2 regions of the Micromonospora globbae genome follow, and region 2 is predicted to be linked to the other one. Evidence: riboswitches for the same ligand, from Rfam matches in the RefSeq annotation. Region 2 holds a riboswitch; the other holds the start of a gene.

Region 1 (7,436 bases), 2.1 Mb from region 2:
TCGCCGTCGGCGCCGGGACTCGGCTCCTCGGTCACCTCGAAACGGATCATCGGCCACTGCCGGAGGGCAGCGGCCAGCTCGGCGCCCGTCCCCGGGCGGCCGGTCCAGCCGCACTCGGCCCGACGCGCGCCGGGGTCGACGGGCTGTGCGGTCCACTCGAGGTTGACCGGCGCGGCAAGGACGCGCGCGATCGCCCACTCGACGTGCGAGCACACGGCGAGCGGGGTCGAGTGGACGTATACGACGCCACGCGTTGGCACGGAGACCTCCCGGAGAGCGAGGTGCGTCTTCCCCTACGACCTCGACCACCCGAGTGGCTCCTGCAACACATGATGACTGGTGGGGCGGATGGTGCGCCAGAGAATCGGAAAATTCGCCGGCCCGATTCGGGGTGGAAATAGCCGGACGGGTGGTCGCCGTTGGAACCCTCGACGCCGCGATGACCAGCAAGACATCGTGGTCGTGTACAGTTCCATCGGCGGCTTGTGCCGCGCACGTCTTTCGCGGGCCCATCCATCCGGTGTCGTCCGCACAGCCCCCGGACGTCCAGTCCTCCCGTACGTCTTGCAAGGAGTACCTCCGTGGCGAGCAACACCTCTAAGACCGCGCGCGCGTCCGTCCGGGCCGGCCAGGCTGGCCAGGGTGGCGCCCTCAGCGTGCTGGGCGAGTTCAAGTACCTCATCCCGCTCAACGGCGGCAAGCACGCCTACGTGCGGAACCTGACCAACGGCAAGACCGCGCACCTGCGCACCGACTCCGAGGCCTTCATCGAGGAGATCCGGACGCTGGCCGCCGCGGGCCACGCCGCCAAGATCCGGGCCGAGATCAACACCCTGGCCGAGACGCACCCCGGCGACGGCTGGGACGCCACCGAGAAGCGCCTGGTCGAGGCCGGCGTCTTCGAGGCCTGAGCCTCGCGCTCACCGCACCTTCCGAGAACCGCCCGTCGGGAACACCCGGCGGGCGGTTCCGCGTCTGGCAGCGGATCTTTCCCGCGTCGTGGTTGGCGTGCTGTCATGGCGGGTAGCCGGTGTTACCGCCGGGTTTCCCCGGCGGTGACGGATCGGGCGGCCCGGGGAGGTGGCGATGCCGGAGCAGTCGGAGGTGCACCTGCCCGACGGCGTACGCCTGCACGTCGAGGCGTCCGGGCCGGCGGACGCGGAGGTCACGGCGATCCTGCTGCACGGCTGGACGCTGGACGGGCGTAGCTGGCACCGCCAGCGCGCCGCGCTGGACGAGGCGCTCGGCTCGGCGGTGCGGGTGGTCGCGTACGACGCCCGGGGCCACGGCCGGTCGAGCTGCATGCCGCTGCGGACGGCGACTCTGGCCCAGCTCGGCGACGACCTCGCCGCGGTGGTCGACGCGGTCGCCCCGACCGGCCGGGTGGTGCTGATCGGCCACTCGATGGGCGGCATGACGATCATGGAGTACGCGCACCGGCACGCCGCGCACTTCACCGAACGGGTGGCCGGGCTCGCCTTCGTGTCGACCACCGCCGAGGGGCACACCCACACCGTCTACGGGCTCTCCCCGCGCATCGCCCGGCTGATCCGGCTCGCCGAGACCACCGGCGCGGGCGTCCTGGCCCGCTGCGGGTCGTGGCGGCCACCCCGGGCGCTGCTGCGCGCCCTGCGGCCCAGCATCCGGTGGCTGCTCTTCGGCGACCGCTGCGATCCCGCCGACATCCGCCTGGTCACCTCGGCGGTGGCCCGGGCCTCGCTCCGCTCCATCGGCGGGTTCCGCGCCTCCATCGGGGCGCAGCACCGGCTGGAGACACTGGCGGACCTCGCGCACCTGCCGGCCGCCGCGCTCGTCGGCGACCGGGACCGGCTCACGCCGCCGCCGTGCGCCGAGTCGATCGCCGCCGCGCTGCCCGCCACCGAGCTGACCGTCTGCCCCGGCGCGGGCCACATGCTCATGATGGAACGGCCCGACGAGGTGAACGCCGCCCTGCTCGGGGTGCTCCGTGAGGTGCTCGGCCGGCCCGCTCGGGACGGCCGGTCCGCTCCCGCCCTCGGAGCCTGAGCCGACGGCGGCGCACCTCGGACGCGGTACGACCGGCCGGGGCGTACCCTCGTTCGGTTGGCCCGGCGCGCGGCCCGCGAGCCGCGGGCCCGCGCCGACGGGGATCAGGAGCGTGTGTGACCGACCAGACCACCCTGGAGCAGGAGATCGCCGTCGAGCAGCGGCATCTCGACCGGGTGTACGCCCGACTCGCCGAGCTGCGGCGGGCGGCGGTCCGCGCCGAGCGGGACGGCTACCGGCTCGCCCGGGTCGGCAATCTCGGTGCGCTCGTCGAGCGCGACGCCATGGTGTTCCACGCGGCGCAGCGACGGCACGTCCTGGACGCCGAGCACGAGGGGCTCGTCTTCGGCCGCCTCGACCTGCGCGACGGCCAGGTGCTGCACATCGGCCGGCTCGGCATCCGGGACGAGAACGCGGCGAGCCTCGTGGTGGACTGGCGGGCCCCGGCCGCCGCCGCCTTCTACCGGGCCACCCCGGCGCAGCCGCTCGGCGTGGTGCGCCGCCGGACCATCCAGTCCAGCGGCGAGCGGGTCGTCCGGATCGAGGACGACCTGCTCGACCCGGCCGCCGCCCCGCCGGACCTGGCAGTGGTCGGCGACGGCGCGCTCCTGGCGACGCTCTCCCGGGCCACGGGGCGGGGCATGCGCGACATCGTGGCCACCATCCAGCGGGAGCAGGACGAGGCCATCCGCTCCCCCGGCTCCGGCGTGACGATCGTCTCCGGCGGGCCGGGCACCGGCAAGACGGCGGTGGCCCTGCACCGGGCCGCGTACCTGCTCTACACCGACCGCAGCCGGTACGCCGGCGGCGGAATCCTCGTGGTCGGGCCCTCCTCCGTCTTCGTGGAGTACATCGCCTCGGTGCTGCCCTCCCTCGGTGAGGAGACCGCCACCCTGCACTCGCTCGGCACGCTCTTCCCGGGCATGAGCGCCACCCGCACCGATCCGCCGGAGGTGGCGGCCGTGAAGGGGTCGCTGCGGATGCGCCGCGTGCTGGAACGCGCGGTCCGGGACGCGGTGCCCGACGGCCCCACCGAGCTGCGCCTGCTCTACCGGGGTGCGCTGCTGCGGCTGGACCGCAAGGAGCTGGACGGGATCCGGGAACGCGCGCTGCCACGGGGCGCCCGCCGCAACGAGGTGCGCCGGGCCGGCTTCGACGGCGTCTTCGCCGCGCTGTGGGCGCAGGCGCGGCGGCTCGACATCGCCCGCCTGCCCGAGCAGCGGGCCTTCGAGGACGAGATCGCCGACCGGCCGGAGTTCCGGGAGTTCCTCAAGGCCTGGTGGCCCCGGCTGCACCCGCGCCACGTGCTGGGCTGGCTGGCCCGACCGGAGCGGCTGCGCCGGTACGCCGGCGGCGTCCTCTCCGGGGCGGAGATCCGGCTGCTGGCCGAGGCGTACCGGAGCCTGGACACCGAGGGGCTGACGGTCGCCGACATCGCCCTCCTGGACGAGCTGGACGCGCTGCTCGGCAAGCCGGTGCAGCCGCGCCGGCCGAGGCGTGACCCGTTCCAGCTCGCCGGCGGGGTGCGGGAGCTGAGCACGCACGCCGACCGGCAGCGCGCCGCGCGGGAGGCGGCCCGGGAGCGCCCGGCGGACTACCGGGAGTACGCGCACGTCGTGGTGGACGAGGCGCAGGACGTCTCGCCGATGCAGTGGCGGATGATCGGCCGGCGCGGCCGGCTGGCGTCCTGGACGGTGGTGGGCGATCCCGCCCAGACGGCCTGGACGGGTGACCCGGCGGAGCTGACCCGCGCCCGGGACCAGGCGCTGGGGCGCCGCCGCCGGCACCACTTCACGCTCACCACCAACTACCGCAACTCGGCGGAGATCTTCGCGGTGGCGGCCGCCGAGATCCGCCGCCTCGACCCGGACCTGCCGCTGCCCACCGCCGTCCGCTCCACCGGCGTCGAGCCGGTCGAGCTGACGGTGCCGGCGGGCGAGCTGGAGACCACCACGGTGGCGGCGGTGACGGGCCTGCTCGCCGAGGTGGAGGGGACGGTCGGGGTGATCACCCCGGTGTCCCGCCGGGACGAGGTGGCCGGCTGGCTGGGCGGCCTCGGCGCGCCCCGCCTCCAGGTGGTGACCAGCCTGGAGGCGAAGGGCATGGAGTACGACGGGGTGGTGCTGGTGGCGCCGGGCGAGATCCGCGCCGATGCCGGCGTCCGGACGCTCTACGTGGCGCTGTCCCGGGCGACCCAGCGGCTCACCACGATCGAGCCGACCGCCTGAGGCGAACGTCGGACGGGCCGGGTCGCGCCTTCTCCGACAACTGCCCTGGAGGTGCCGGGCGACCTGCTCGGCGTGATCGCCGTGGCGGCGCTCATCGCGGCGACCGGCTGGTGGTGGGCCGACCCGGTGGTGGCGTGGCGATCGGCGTTCTCATCCTCCCCCGCACCTGGCGCCTCGGCCGCACCGCGCGGCGCCGGGCGCCTGCGGCGCCATGGAGTGGTGACGAGCACACGCCCGTCTAGCCCGCTTTTGCGCCATTTTTCCGTGTCTGGGTAGACACACAGAGTCACATCTGCTGCATCAACCACACTGGCCCCGGTAGGCTCGGTCCCGGCCTCCGCCAGGCGGCGCCCACCGGCGCCGGCGGCGGCCGTCGCCTAATCGCCGCGACGCGGCGAGCCGGGGAACCATGTTCGTGGGGTGCATCCGCGCCAGCGGTAGGGATCTTCCGTCCCGAACCCGTCAGCTAACCCGGTCGGCGGCTGACGGAAGGACATGTGCATGCCAGTAGTGGCACCCGTACGACGACATGCCGCCCGGATGGCGGCCCTGATCGCCGCGACGCTCGCCCTCGGCGTCGCGATCGCCCCCGGCACCGCCGAGGCCGCCCCGGTGGCCCGCGCCGCCGCCCCCGGTCAGGACCCGGAAGGTGGCACCCCCTCCCTGCGGGCGCAGCTCGACGCGGCCAGCAAGGGCTGGCTCGACGCCAAGGCCGCCCTCGCCCGCTCCGTCAAACGGCAGCAGGAGCTCACGGCGCAGCTCAAGACGACCGAGGCGGAACTCGCCCAGCGCAGCGGCAAGGTCGGTGAGATCGCCGGGGTCGCGTACCGCACCGGCCGCCTCGGGCCCGTGTCGGCGCTGCTCAACAGCAACACCCCGGAGGGTTTCCTGGACCGCGCGGCGGCTCTCGAGGCCGTCGCCGCCAACGAGGACCGCGCCCTGCGCGACCTCATGGAGACCCGCGACCAGATGACCCGCACCCGGGCGGCGCTCGACGGCGAGATCCGCGAGGAACGCAAGCAGGTCGCCGTGATGGCCAAGCGCAAGGAACAGGCCGAACGCGCGCTCGAGGTGGCCAACGCCAAGGCCGCGCGCACCACCGACAGCTCCAACCGCGGCACCTCCACGGCGAACGCCGCACCGGCCCCGCGCAACTCCGACGGCTCCTGGCCGAAGGAGTCGTGCAGCGTCAACGACCCCACCCCCGCGAACGGGTGCATCACCCCGCGCATGCTGCACGCGCTCAACCAGGCCAAGGCCGCCGGCTTCACCCGCTACGTCTCCTGCTACCGCAGCGGCGGCTCCGGCGAGCATCCCAAGGGCCGGGCCTGCGACTTCGCCGCACAGAAGAACGGCTTCGGCGGCGACGCCACCGGCGGCGACAAGACGTACGGCAACAACCTGTCGGCGTACTTCATCCGCAACTCCGACCGGCTCGCCGTGCTCTACGTGATCTGGTACCGCCAGATCTGGCTGCCCAGCAGCGGATGGAAGTCGTACAGCGGGGCGGGCGGGGACCCCTCCAGCGACCACACCAACCACGTGCACCTGTCGGTGTACTGACCGCGGCGGGTGGCCCGTCCCCGTGCCGGGCCACCCGCACTACGTCCCGGAGCGTAGGAGCGGTGTCGTTCCTCGCCGGACGCCCGGGCGGGCCGGCGCGGGCAGCATCGCGGACATGACCCGGACACCGCGCACCGCCCGCAAGGCCCTGCTCACCCTGCACCTCGTCACCTCGCTGGGGTGGCTCGGCGCCGACCTGGTGCTGCTGACCCTCGGCGTCGCCGTGCTGCGCGGCGCCGACCCCGACGTCGTCTACCCGGTCGCCGCGCTGGTCGGCACGGCGCTGTTCGCCCCGCTCAGCGTCGTGGTGTGGGTCGTCGGTGTGCTCAGCGCCCTGCTGACGCCGTGGGGACTGCTCCGGCACCGCTGGGTGCTCGTCAAGCTGCTGATCACCACGGTGATGGTGCTGCTGGTGCTGTTCCTGCTCACGCCGAACCTGCGCGCCGCCGGCGAACTCGGCGCCGCCCTGCCGCCCGGCGACCGGGCCGACCTGGTGATCGCGCCCACCGTGTCGACCAGCCTCATGGTCGTCGCGACAGTGCTCTCCACGTACAAGCCGTGGGGGCGGCTGCGGCGGGCCACGCCCCCGCCGCGCCGGCGCGCCACGGTGACCGGGCGCACCGGCGGCTGACCGCTCAGGCCGCCGGGGTCGGGCCGCCCGCCTCGCGGTCGAGCGCCGCGCCGAGCCGCGTCGCCAGCGCGAGGTGGGCGGCGCGGGCCTGCCGGAAGGCGTACGGGAACAGCGGCGCCGGCGCCGCGAGGGTGATCTCCACGTCGATCCGCACCAGGCCACCCGGCTCGGTGTGCAGGCGGGTGTGGTTGCGCACCGTGGTGGCGGGCCACTGCCGGGCCACCGTCACGATCTCGTCGTCCCCGCTCGTCAGGACGTCGGCCTGGTAGGTGACCGGGAACCGCAGCGGCCCGGCCGCGAGCCGGTCGGTGACGGCGTAGCTGGCCAGCGCGCCCGGCCGGGGCGGCACCCGGCGGACCCGGACGATCAGCGGATGCAACTCGCCCTGCCGCGTGAGGTCACCGAGCAGCGCCATGGCGTCGGCGAGCGCGCACCGCGCCTGGACGGTGTAACTGAACGAATCCCGCCTGAGCACCCCGTCTCCCGCCGACGTCGCTCGGCCGATCCTCACCCACGGCGGCGGGGCTGGCAACAACGCGGGGAGCGCGGCGCGGATGCCGCGCCTTCGGATACCGGTCGCATGACGGTCACCAGGCGGGGAACTGCGACGTCACGGGCCGACGGAGGGGCGCATGGACGGTACGGCGGGCGAGCGCGCGGGCACGGGCACGAACGGGCACGTCATGGTCTTCGCGCCCACTCCCCTGCTGACGGTGACCGTGGACCAGCCGGCCGGCCAGCCGGAGATCCACCTGCACCCGGGCGGGCAGGGGGTCTGGCAGGCCCGGATGATCATGTCGCTGGGCGGCGAGGTGGTGCTCTGCACGGCCCTCGGCGGCGAGATCGGCCAGGTGCTGGAGCCCCTGCTGGTGAGCGAGGGGGTGGACCTCAAGGTGGTCGTGCGCGACTCGGGCAGCGGCGGGTACGTGCACGACCGGCGCGGCGGCACCCGGCGGGAGATCGTCGACGTGCCCGGCCAGCCGCTCGGC
Region 2 (7,436 bases):
CGTACCCCGGGTCAACGTGGCGCAGCCGGGCCAGGAGGCCGCTTCCGAGCACGCCTCGACCCCCGTCGTACGTACCTCGTCCCAGGGGTCATTCTCCACGGTGACCTGCCGGGACGGGTCGCTTCCGGCGCAATCGCCGGTGCGGGGCGCGCGTTACAGCCGGTGCCGGACCCAGACGTTGGGCTCGACGTAGACGGCGTGGTCGTGGGCCACGTCGCAGTGCACCGGCACGAGGGCGCCCGGCACGTGGACCGGGCCGCTCGTGTCGAACGGCAGGCCGGTCCAGCGACGCCAGTCGGCGAGCGTCCCGGAGATCACCATGGACCGGGGCGCGACGCGCTCGATGCGCCCGCCGGCGCGTACGTGCACCCGCAGCCACGGGTCGACGGGCAGGCCGTCCGCGCGGACCTGCGCGGCGTACTCGGTCATCGGCAGGTCTGGCCGGGTGTGCTTGCCGTTCGGCCGCACCGGCGCCACCAGCGTGTCGAAGCCCCGCTTCGCGACCGCCCGCCGCATCGCGTCGAGCATGAGCGCGGACAGTCCGCCGCCACGACGGTCGGGGCGGATGCAGATCTCCAGCGCCGAGACGATGTTCGGTTCCGCGCCGCTGAGCCGGTTGACCGTGGCCCGCTGGATCATCCGGTCCCACCCGCCGTCGGGCAGCTCCGGCTCGGTCCAGCGCAGCGGCACCGCGTACGCCCGGGCGGCCAGGCGGCCCGGCTCGGCCGGGTCGACGGCGGCGAACACGAACTCCGGGTACAGCTCGTGGGCGACGCTGTAGTAGACCGAGCCCATCGGGTCCCAGACCATGAACGGCGGCCAGGCGCCGTCGAAGTCCTCGTCGAGCAGCGGGCCGACGTCCGGGCGCTCCGCCAGGGTCACGATGTCGAGGTCCACGCGGCGCACCCTAGAGGCGCGACCCGTCGGCCCGCAGCCGATATTCGGCCCGCTCCGGGGGCGGCCACGGTGGCCGGCGTCGCTCAGCTCCCGCGTCACCGGTCCACCCGCGGCCGCAGCCCGGAGCGGAACCCACACGTCCTCCCGGCCGTCGGGCCGTCCGCCCCGTCAGGCGGCCGAGGCGCTCGTCGACTCCCGCAGGTGGGCGGTCGCGGCGCGGCGGGCCGCGGGCACGACCGGGGCCGCCGACCAGCCGGTGGGGGCGTCCTGCGCGGGCTCGGCCATGCCGTCGGCCTCGCTCTGGGCGGCCCGCAGCGCGCGCTGGGCGTTGTTCCACGCCGTGCACGGCCACGGCTCACCGGCGCAGAGAAGGTTCCGGCAGCCCCCCTCACCGTCGGGCTCGTGCGCGTCGGCCACCTCCAGCGCGAGCTTCCACAGCAACGGGTCGGTCACCCCGTCCGGTCGTTCTGTCACCGAGTCGGTACGGTCTGTCTCGGGCATGGCGATTCCCCCCTCTGGTTCGTGTGCCGCCCTACCTTCACCACTGTCTCCCCCCGGTAAACCCGGCTGCCGGCGGCCTGAGCTGCCGGGTCTCCGTAGCGGATTCTCACCCACGGTGTCGAGGCATCCCAGCCCCGCGCGTATTCGTGTCGTAGTCGTCACCGCCGTGTCCCCCGTACGGACCACCGATGATCGCGTTGGGTGATCATGTGCGTGCCATCGGTGGCCGTCCGGCATCCCGGGTGTCGGGTGTCGCACGTGGACGGCGGTGTCACCTTCCCGGTACGCCGCGTGGTCGTCCCGGCGCCGACGCGCCACTCATCGCACGGCCTCGCGCGGTCCGCAACTCGAGCGAGGGACGCCACGCGGGGCCCGGTGAAGAACTTCACAGGGGGTGGGCGACCGTCGTGAGAGCCGCCTAGCGTCGGTCGGGTCCGCCATCGTGGACACCGCGACCGGAAACGCCTAATCCTGCCGCCGGTCGTCGGCAATTCGTCACCCGGGCAGGAGCGGGGGACCCACGTTCCTCGGCGTGCGGCGGTGCGCCGCGCGCCTCGGGGTGAAGCCGCCATGGGCGGCCGGGCTCCTCGGCCCGAACCCGACAGCTCACCTCGCCGGCGTGGAGGACACCCATGTCATCTGCGTACAACGCCCGTCACCGTGCCGTGACCGCCCGTCGCGTCGCCCTCGGCACCCTGGCCGCCGGCGCCGTCACCGGCGCCGTCGCCCTCTTCGGCACCGCTTCGCCCGCTCAGGCCGCGGTCAACTGGGACGCCATCGCCCAGTGCGAGTCCGGCGGGAACTGGCACATCAACACCGGCAACGGCTACTACGGCGGGCTCCAGTTCTCCCAGAGCACCTGGGAGGGGTACGGCGGCACCAAGTACGCCGCGCGTGCCGACCTCGCCACCCGCGGCGAGCAGATCGCCGTCGCCGAGAAGGTGCTCGACGGCCAGGGCATCGGCGCGTGGCCGACCTGCGGCAAGAAGGCCGGCTCCACCGCCTCGACGTCCACCGGCAAGTCGTCCACGTCCACCCGGGACAAGGAGCGCGGTTCGACGTCGACGACGCGCACCGCGCCCTCGTCCGGCGGGCACACGTACGTGGTGAAGCCCGGCGACACGCTGTCGGAGATCGCCGAGGCGCACCACGTGGACGGCGGCTGGCGGGCCCTGTACGAGCGGAACGAGCGGGTGGTCGGCGACGACCCGGGTCTCATCCTGCCCGGGCAGCGGCTCGCCCTCTGACGCACCACCGGCGTCCGGGCATCCACCCTTCCGGGGTGGGTGCCCGAACGTGTCGGTGCGGCCGTCACGGACAGTGGTGGCGCGAATCTCCCCGGTCGGTCGGACGCGGTCACCGGCGGGGCTGATGCATCGATCTTTGGAGAAGGCGTACCGTCCGGGTTGGTGAATCTCCACAACTTCCGCCGTTCGCAGTTTGGTCGGTGCGACAGTTCCTTACCGGCCGGTAGCGGCGAAGGTTGTCGGCGGGGACCTCTGCCACCAGGGCGTCCCCGTTCTTCTGTGAACGACGCTCTTTGGGGGGCCAACTCGGTGTTCAGCCGCATCGCCATCGTCAACCGGGGAGAAGCCGCCATGCGGCTGATCCACGCCGTCCGCGAGCTCAACGCCGAGGCCGCAGCCCCGCCCATCGAGACCGTCGCGCTGTACACCGACGCGGAGCCCACGGCCACGTTCGTCCGCGAGGCCGACCACAGCTACTGCCTCGGGCCCGCCTCCGCGCGTCCGTACCTGGACCACGCCGTCCTCGAACGTGCCCTCGTCGAGACGGGCGCGGACGCGGCGTGGGTCGGCTGGGGCTTCGTCGCCGAGGATCCGGCGTTCGCCGAACTCTGCGCGAAGCTGGGGGTCACGTTCATCGGGCCCAGCCCCGAGGCGATGCGCACGCTCGGCGACAAGATCGGCGCAAAGCTGATCGCCGAGGAGGTCGGCGTGCCGGTGGCGCCGTGGAGCCGTGGCGCGGTGGAGAACCTGGCCGCGGCCAAGCGCGCGGCGGCCGAGATCGGCTACCCGCTGATGCTGAAGGCGACCGCCGGCGGCGGCGGACGGGGCATCCGGGTCGTCCGCAGCGACGAGGAGCTCACCGACGCGTACGCGCGCACGAGCCTGGAGGCCCAGCGCGCCTTCGGCAGCGGCGTCGTGTTCCTGGAGCGCCTGGTCACCGGCGCCCGGCACGTCGAGGTGCAGGTCATCGCCGACGGCCAGGGCACGGCGTGGGCGCTCGGCGTCCGCGACTGCTCGGTGCAGCGGCGCAACCAGAAGGTCATCGAGGAGTCGGCGTCGCCGGTGCTCGCCCCCGAGCAGGTCCGCGAGCTGAAGGCGGCGGCCGAGCGGCTCGCGCTGGCTGTGGACTACCGGGGCGCCGGCACCGTCGAGTTCCTGTACCACCCCGGTGAGAAGCTCTTCGCGTTCCTCGAGGTCAACACCCGGTTGCAGGTCGAGCACCCGATCACCGAGGCGACCACGGACTTCGACCTCGTGAAGGCGCAGATCCACGTCGCGGCCGGCGGCCGGCTCGGCGACCGGATCCCCGCCGAGGCCGGGCACGCCGTCGAGGCGCGCCTCAACGCCGAGGACCCCGACCGCGACTTCGCGCCCTCGCCCGGCCGGATCGTCCGGCTGGCCCTGCCCAGCGGCCCCGGCATCCGCGTGGACACCGGCGTCAGCGAGGGCGACGTGATCCCCGCCGACTTCGACTCGATGATCGCCAAGATCATCGCCTACGGCCGGACGCGCGACGAGGCGCTCGGTCGGCTCCGCCGCGCCGTCGCCGAGACCACGGTGATCATCGAGGGCGGCGCCACCAACAAGAGCTTCCTGCTCGAACTGCTCGACCAGCCCGAGGTGATCGACGCGAGCGCGGACACCGGCTGGATCGACCGGGTCCGCGAGCAGGGCCGCCTGGTCTCCACCCGGCACTCCGGCGTCGCGCTGGCCGCGGCGGCCATCGAGGCGTACGAGGACCAGGCCCTCGTCGAGCGGCAGCGCCTGCTCACCACCGCGCACGGCGGGCGTCCCCAGGTGCAGCACGAGAGCGGCCGGCCGATCGATCTCAAGCTCCGTGGCGCCAGCTACCGGGTGACCGTCGCGCAGACCGGGCCGCGCCGCTTCCGCGTCGGCATCGGCACCGCCCCGGCCGTGGACGCCGAGCTGGAGCGTTTCGACGAGCACACCGGCCGGATCGTGGTGAACGGGCAACGGTTCCGGCTGGTCACCGACACCCACGGACCCACCCACCTGGTCGAGGTGGACGGCGTCACGCACCGGGTCAGCCGGGACGAGGGCGGCGTGCTGCGCTCGCCCGCGCCGGCGCTGGTCGTCGCGACGCCGCTGGAGGTGGGCGACGAGGTCGAGGCGGGCGCGCCCGTCCTCGTCCTGGAGAGCATGAAGATGGAGACCGTGCTGCGGGCGCCGTTCGCGGCGCGGCTGCGGGAGTGCCTGGTCTCCGTCGGCAGCCAGGTGGAGACCGGCGCGCCGCTGCTGCGCCTGGAGCCGGTCGGCGATCCCGCGGCGGGCGAGGCCGCGCAGGCCGAGGCCGTCGACCTGGACCTGCCGCCCGAGCCGACCGACCTGTCCGCCGAGGCCCGCGTGGCGCGTGGCATCGCCGACCTGCGCGGGCTGCTGCTCGGCTACGACGTCGACCCCCACGACGAGCGTCGCGCGCTGACCGCCTACCTGGCCGCGCGGGCCGAACTCGGCCGCCGGCCGCTGGAGGAGGAGGTCGGGCTGCTGCAGGTGTTCGCCGACCTGTCCGAGCTCAGCCGCAACCGGCCGCTCGGCGAGGAGACCCGGGCCGACACCCGCGTGCACAGCCCCCGCGAGTACTTCCACGCGTACCTGCAGTGCCTCGACGTCGACCGCGCCGCCCTGCCGGACACGTTCCGCACCCGGCTGGCCCGGGTGCTGGCCCACTACGGCGTCGAGGACTTCGAACGCACCCCGGCCCTGGAAGAGGCCGTGTTCCGGATCTTCCTGGCGCAGCAGCGGGCGTCGGCCGACGTCTCGGTGATCGTCACCTTCCTCCAGACGTGGCTGGCCGAGCCGCTGCCCGGCGACGAGCTGCGCGAGATGGTCGGCCAGGCGCTGGAGCACCTGATCTTCGCCACCCAGCTCCGGTTCCCGGTGGTCGGCGACCTGGCCCGCAGCATCGTGTTCCGCTGGGCGGCGCAGCCGATGCTGCGCCGCAAGCGCGCCGAGGTGTACGCGGCCGTCCGCGGCCACCTGCGCCACCTCGACCGGCACCCGGACGCGCCGGACCGGGCCGAGCGGATCGCGAAGATGGTGTCCTCGCCCGAGCCGCTGGTGCGCCTGCTCGGCCAGCGGATCGGCAAGCCCGGCCGCGACCACGGCCCGATGCTCGAGGTGCTGAGCCGCCGCTACTACGGCAACCGCGGCGTGAGCGGGGCGCGGTGCGTGACGACGGCGGGGCACGCCTTCTTCACGGCCGAGTACGACCGCGACGGTGAGCGGTTCCGGCTGGTCGCCGCGGCCGCGGACTTCACCGAGCTGCCCGCGGTCCTGGCGCAGGTCGCCGCGCTGTCCGGCCCGGGCGCCGTGGCCGACGTGTACCTCACCTGGACCGACCAGCCCGCCCCGGACGCGATGGCCGCGTCGCTGCGCGAGATCCTCGATGACGCCGGGCTGCTGGACGTCGTCTCACGGGTGACGGTGTCGGTGGCCGGGCGCACCGGGACGGAGATGCACCACCACTTCACGTTCCGGCCCGGTACCGGGGAGGACCGGCTCATCCGCGGGCTCCACCCGCTGATCGCCGAGCGCCTGCAACTGCCCCGCCTGCGGAACTTCGACCTGACCCGGCTCCCGTCGGCCGACGAGGAGGTCTACGTCGTCCACTGTGTCGCGCCCGACAATCCGGCCGACGAGCGGCTGGTGGCGATGGCCCAGGTCCGCGACCTGACGCCGCTGCGCGTCGCCGACGGACGGATCCTCGCGCTGCCCGCCGCCGAGGGCGCGCTGGACGCGTGTCTCGACGCCATCCGCAAGGTGCAGGCGCAGCGGCCGGCGAAGAAGCGGCTCGACACCAACCGGATCATCATCTACGTCTGGCCGCCGAGCGAGCTGACCACCGAGGAGCTGAACGCCGTCGCGCAGCGTGTCCTGCCGCGCACGGCCGGCGCGGGCCTGGAGGAGGTCCTGTTCCTGGGCCGCCAGCGCGACCGGGCCACCGGCGAGCTGACCGACATCGCCGTGGAGATCTCCTACCACGCCGGCATGCAGGTGTCGGTCACGGCGCCCACGACCGAGCCGATCCCGCCGCTGGACGACTACCGGCAGAAGGTGCTGGCGGCGCGGCGGCGCGGCACGACGTACCCCTACGAGCTGACCGACATGCTGGCCGGTCCGCGCGGCACCTTCACCGAGTACGACCTGGACGACGCCGGCCAGCTGGTCCCGGTGGAGCGGCCGAAGGGGCGCAACCGGGCCGGCATCGTGGCCGGTGTGGTGAGCACGCCCACCGAGCGCTACCCCGAGGGCGTCACCCGGGTGGCGCTGCTCGGCGACCCGACCCGGGCGCTGGGCGCCCTCGCCGAGCCGGAGTGCGCGCGGGTGATCGCCGCGCTCGACCTGGCCGAGCGGATGCGCGTACCGGTCGACTGGTTCGCGGTGTCGGCGGGCGCGCGGATCTCGATGAGCTCGGGCACCGAGAACATGGACTGGGTCGCGGCGGCGCTGAAGCGGATCGTGGAGTTCACCCAGCGTGGCGGTGAGATCAACATCGTGGTCGCCGGGATCAACGTGGGCGCCCAGCCGTACTGGAACGCCGAGGCCACGATGCTCATGCACACCAAGGGCATCCTGGTGATGACCCCCGACTCGGCCATGGTGCTGACCGGGAAGCAGTCGCTGGACTTCTCCGGCGGGGTGTCGGCCGAGGACAACTTCGGCATCGGCGGCTACGACCGGGTGATGGGCCCCAACGGCCAGGCCCAGTACTGGGCGCCGGACCTGCGTGGCGCCCGGGACCTGTTGATGGCGCACTACGACCACACCTAC

Evidence for each region. A riboswitch is a leader RNA that binds a small molecule or an ion and turns the genes downstream of it on or off. The one in region 2 is predicted to bind cyclic di-AMP.
Region 1: it holds a riboswitch for cyclic di-AMP, as region 2 does, so the genes downstream of both, OG994_RS00990 (coiled-coil domain-containing protein) here and OG994_RS10480 (transglycosylase family protein) in region 2, are expected to answer to the same signal.

Annotation. Positions count from the first base shown of each region.
Region 1 covers NZ_CP108084.1:215,441-222,876, reverse strand. Annotated here, with positions in the region: gene OG994_RS01015 (DUF3145 domain-containing protein) at 1-260, opposite strand, end outside; gene OG994_RS01010 (hypothetical protein) at 582-911, shown strand; gene OG994_RS01005 (alpha/beta fold hydrolase) at 1,087-2,025, shown strand; gene OG994_RS01000 (HelD family protein) at 2,142-4,253, shown strand; partial or broken gene OG994_RS00995 (cation diffusion facilitator family transporter) at 4,299-4,447, shown strand; cyclic di-AMP (ydaO/yuaA leader) riboswitch at 4,618-4,750, shown strand; gene OG994_RS00990 (coiled-coil domain-containing protein) at 4,755-5,816, shown strand; gene OG994_RS00985 (hypothetical protein) at 5,932-6,447, shown strand; gene OG994_RS00980 (SRPBCC family protein) at 6,452-6,922, opposite strand; gene OG994_RS00975 (PfkB family carbohydrate kinase) at 7,080-7,436, shown strand, end outside.
Region 2 covers NZ_CP108084.1:2,356,880-2,364,315, reverse strand. Annotated here, with positions in the region: gene OG994_RS10495 (FUSC family protein) at 1-52, opposite strand, end outside; gene OG994_RS10490 (N-acetyltransferase) at 154-897, opposite strand; gene OG994_RS10485 (hypothetical protein) at 1,066-1,398, opposite strand; cyclic di-AMP (ydaO/yuaA leader) riboswitch at 1,851-2,033, shown strand; gene OG994_RS10480 (transglycosylase family protein) at 2,031-2,645, shown strand; gene OG994_RS10475 (ATP-binding protein) at 2,955-7,436, shown strand, end outside.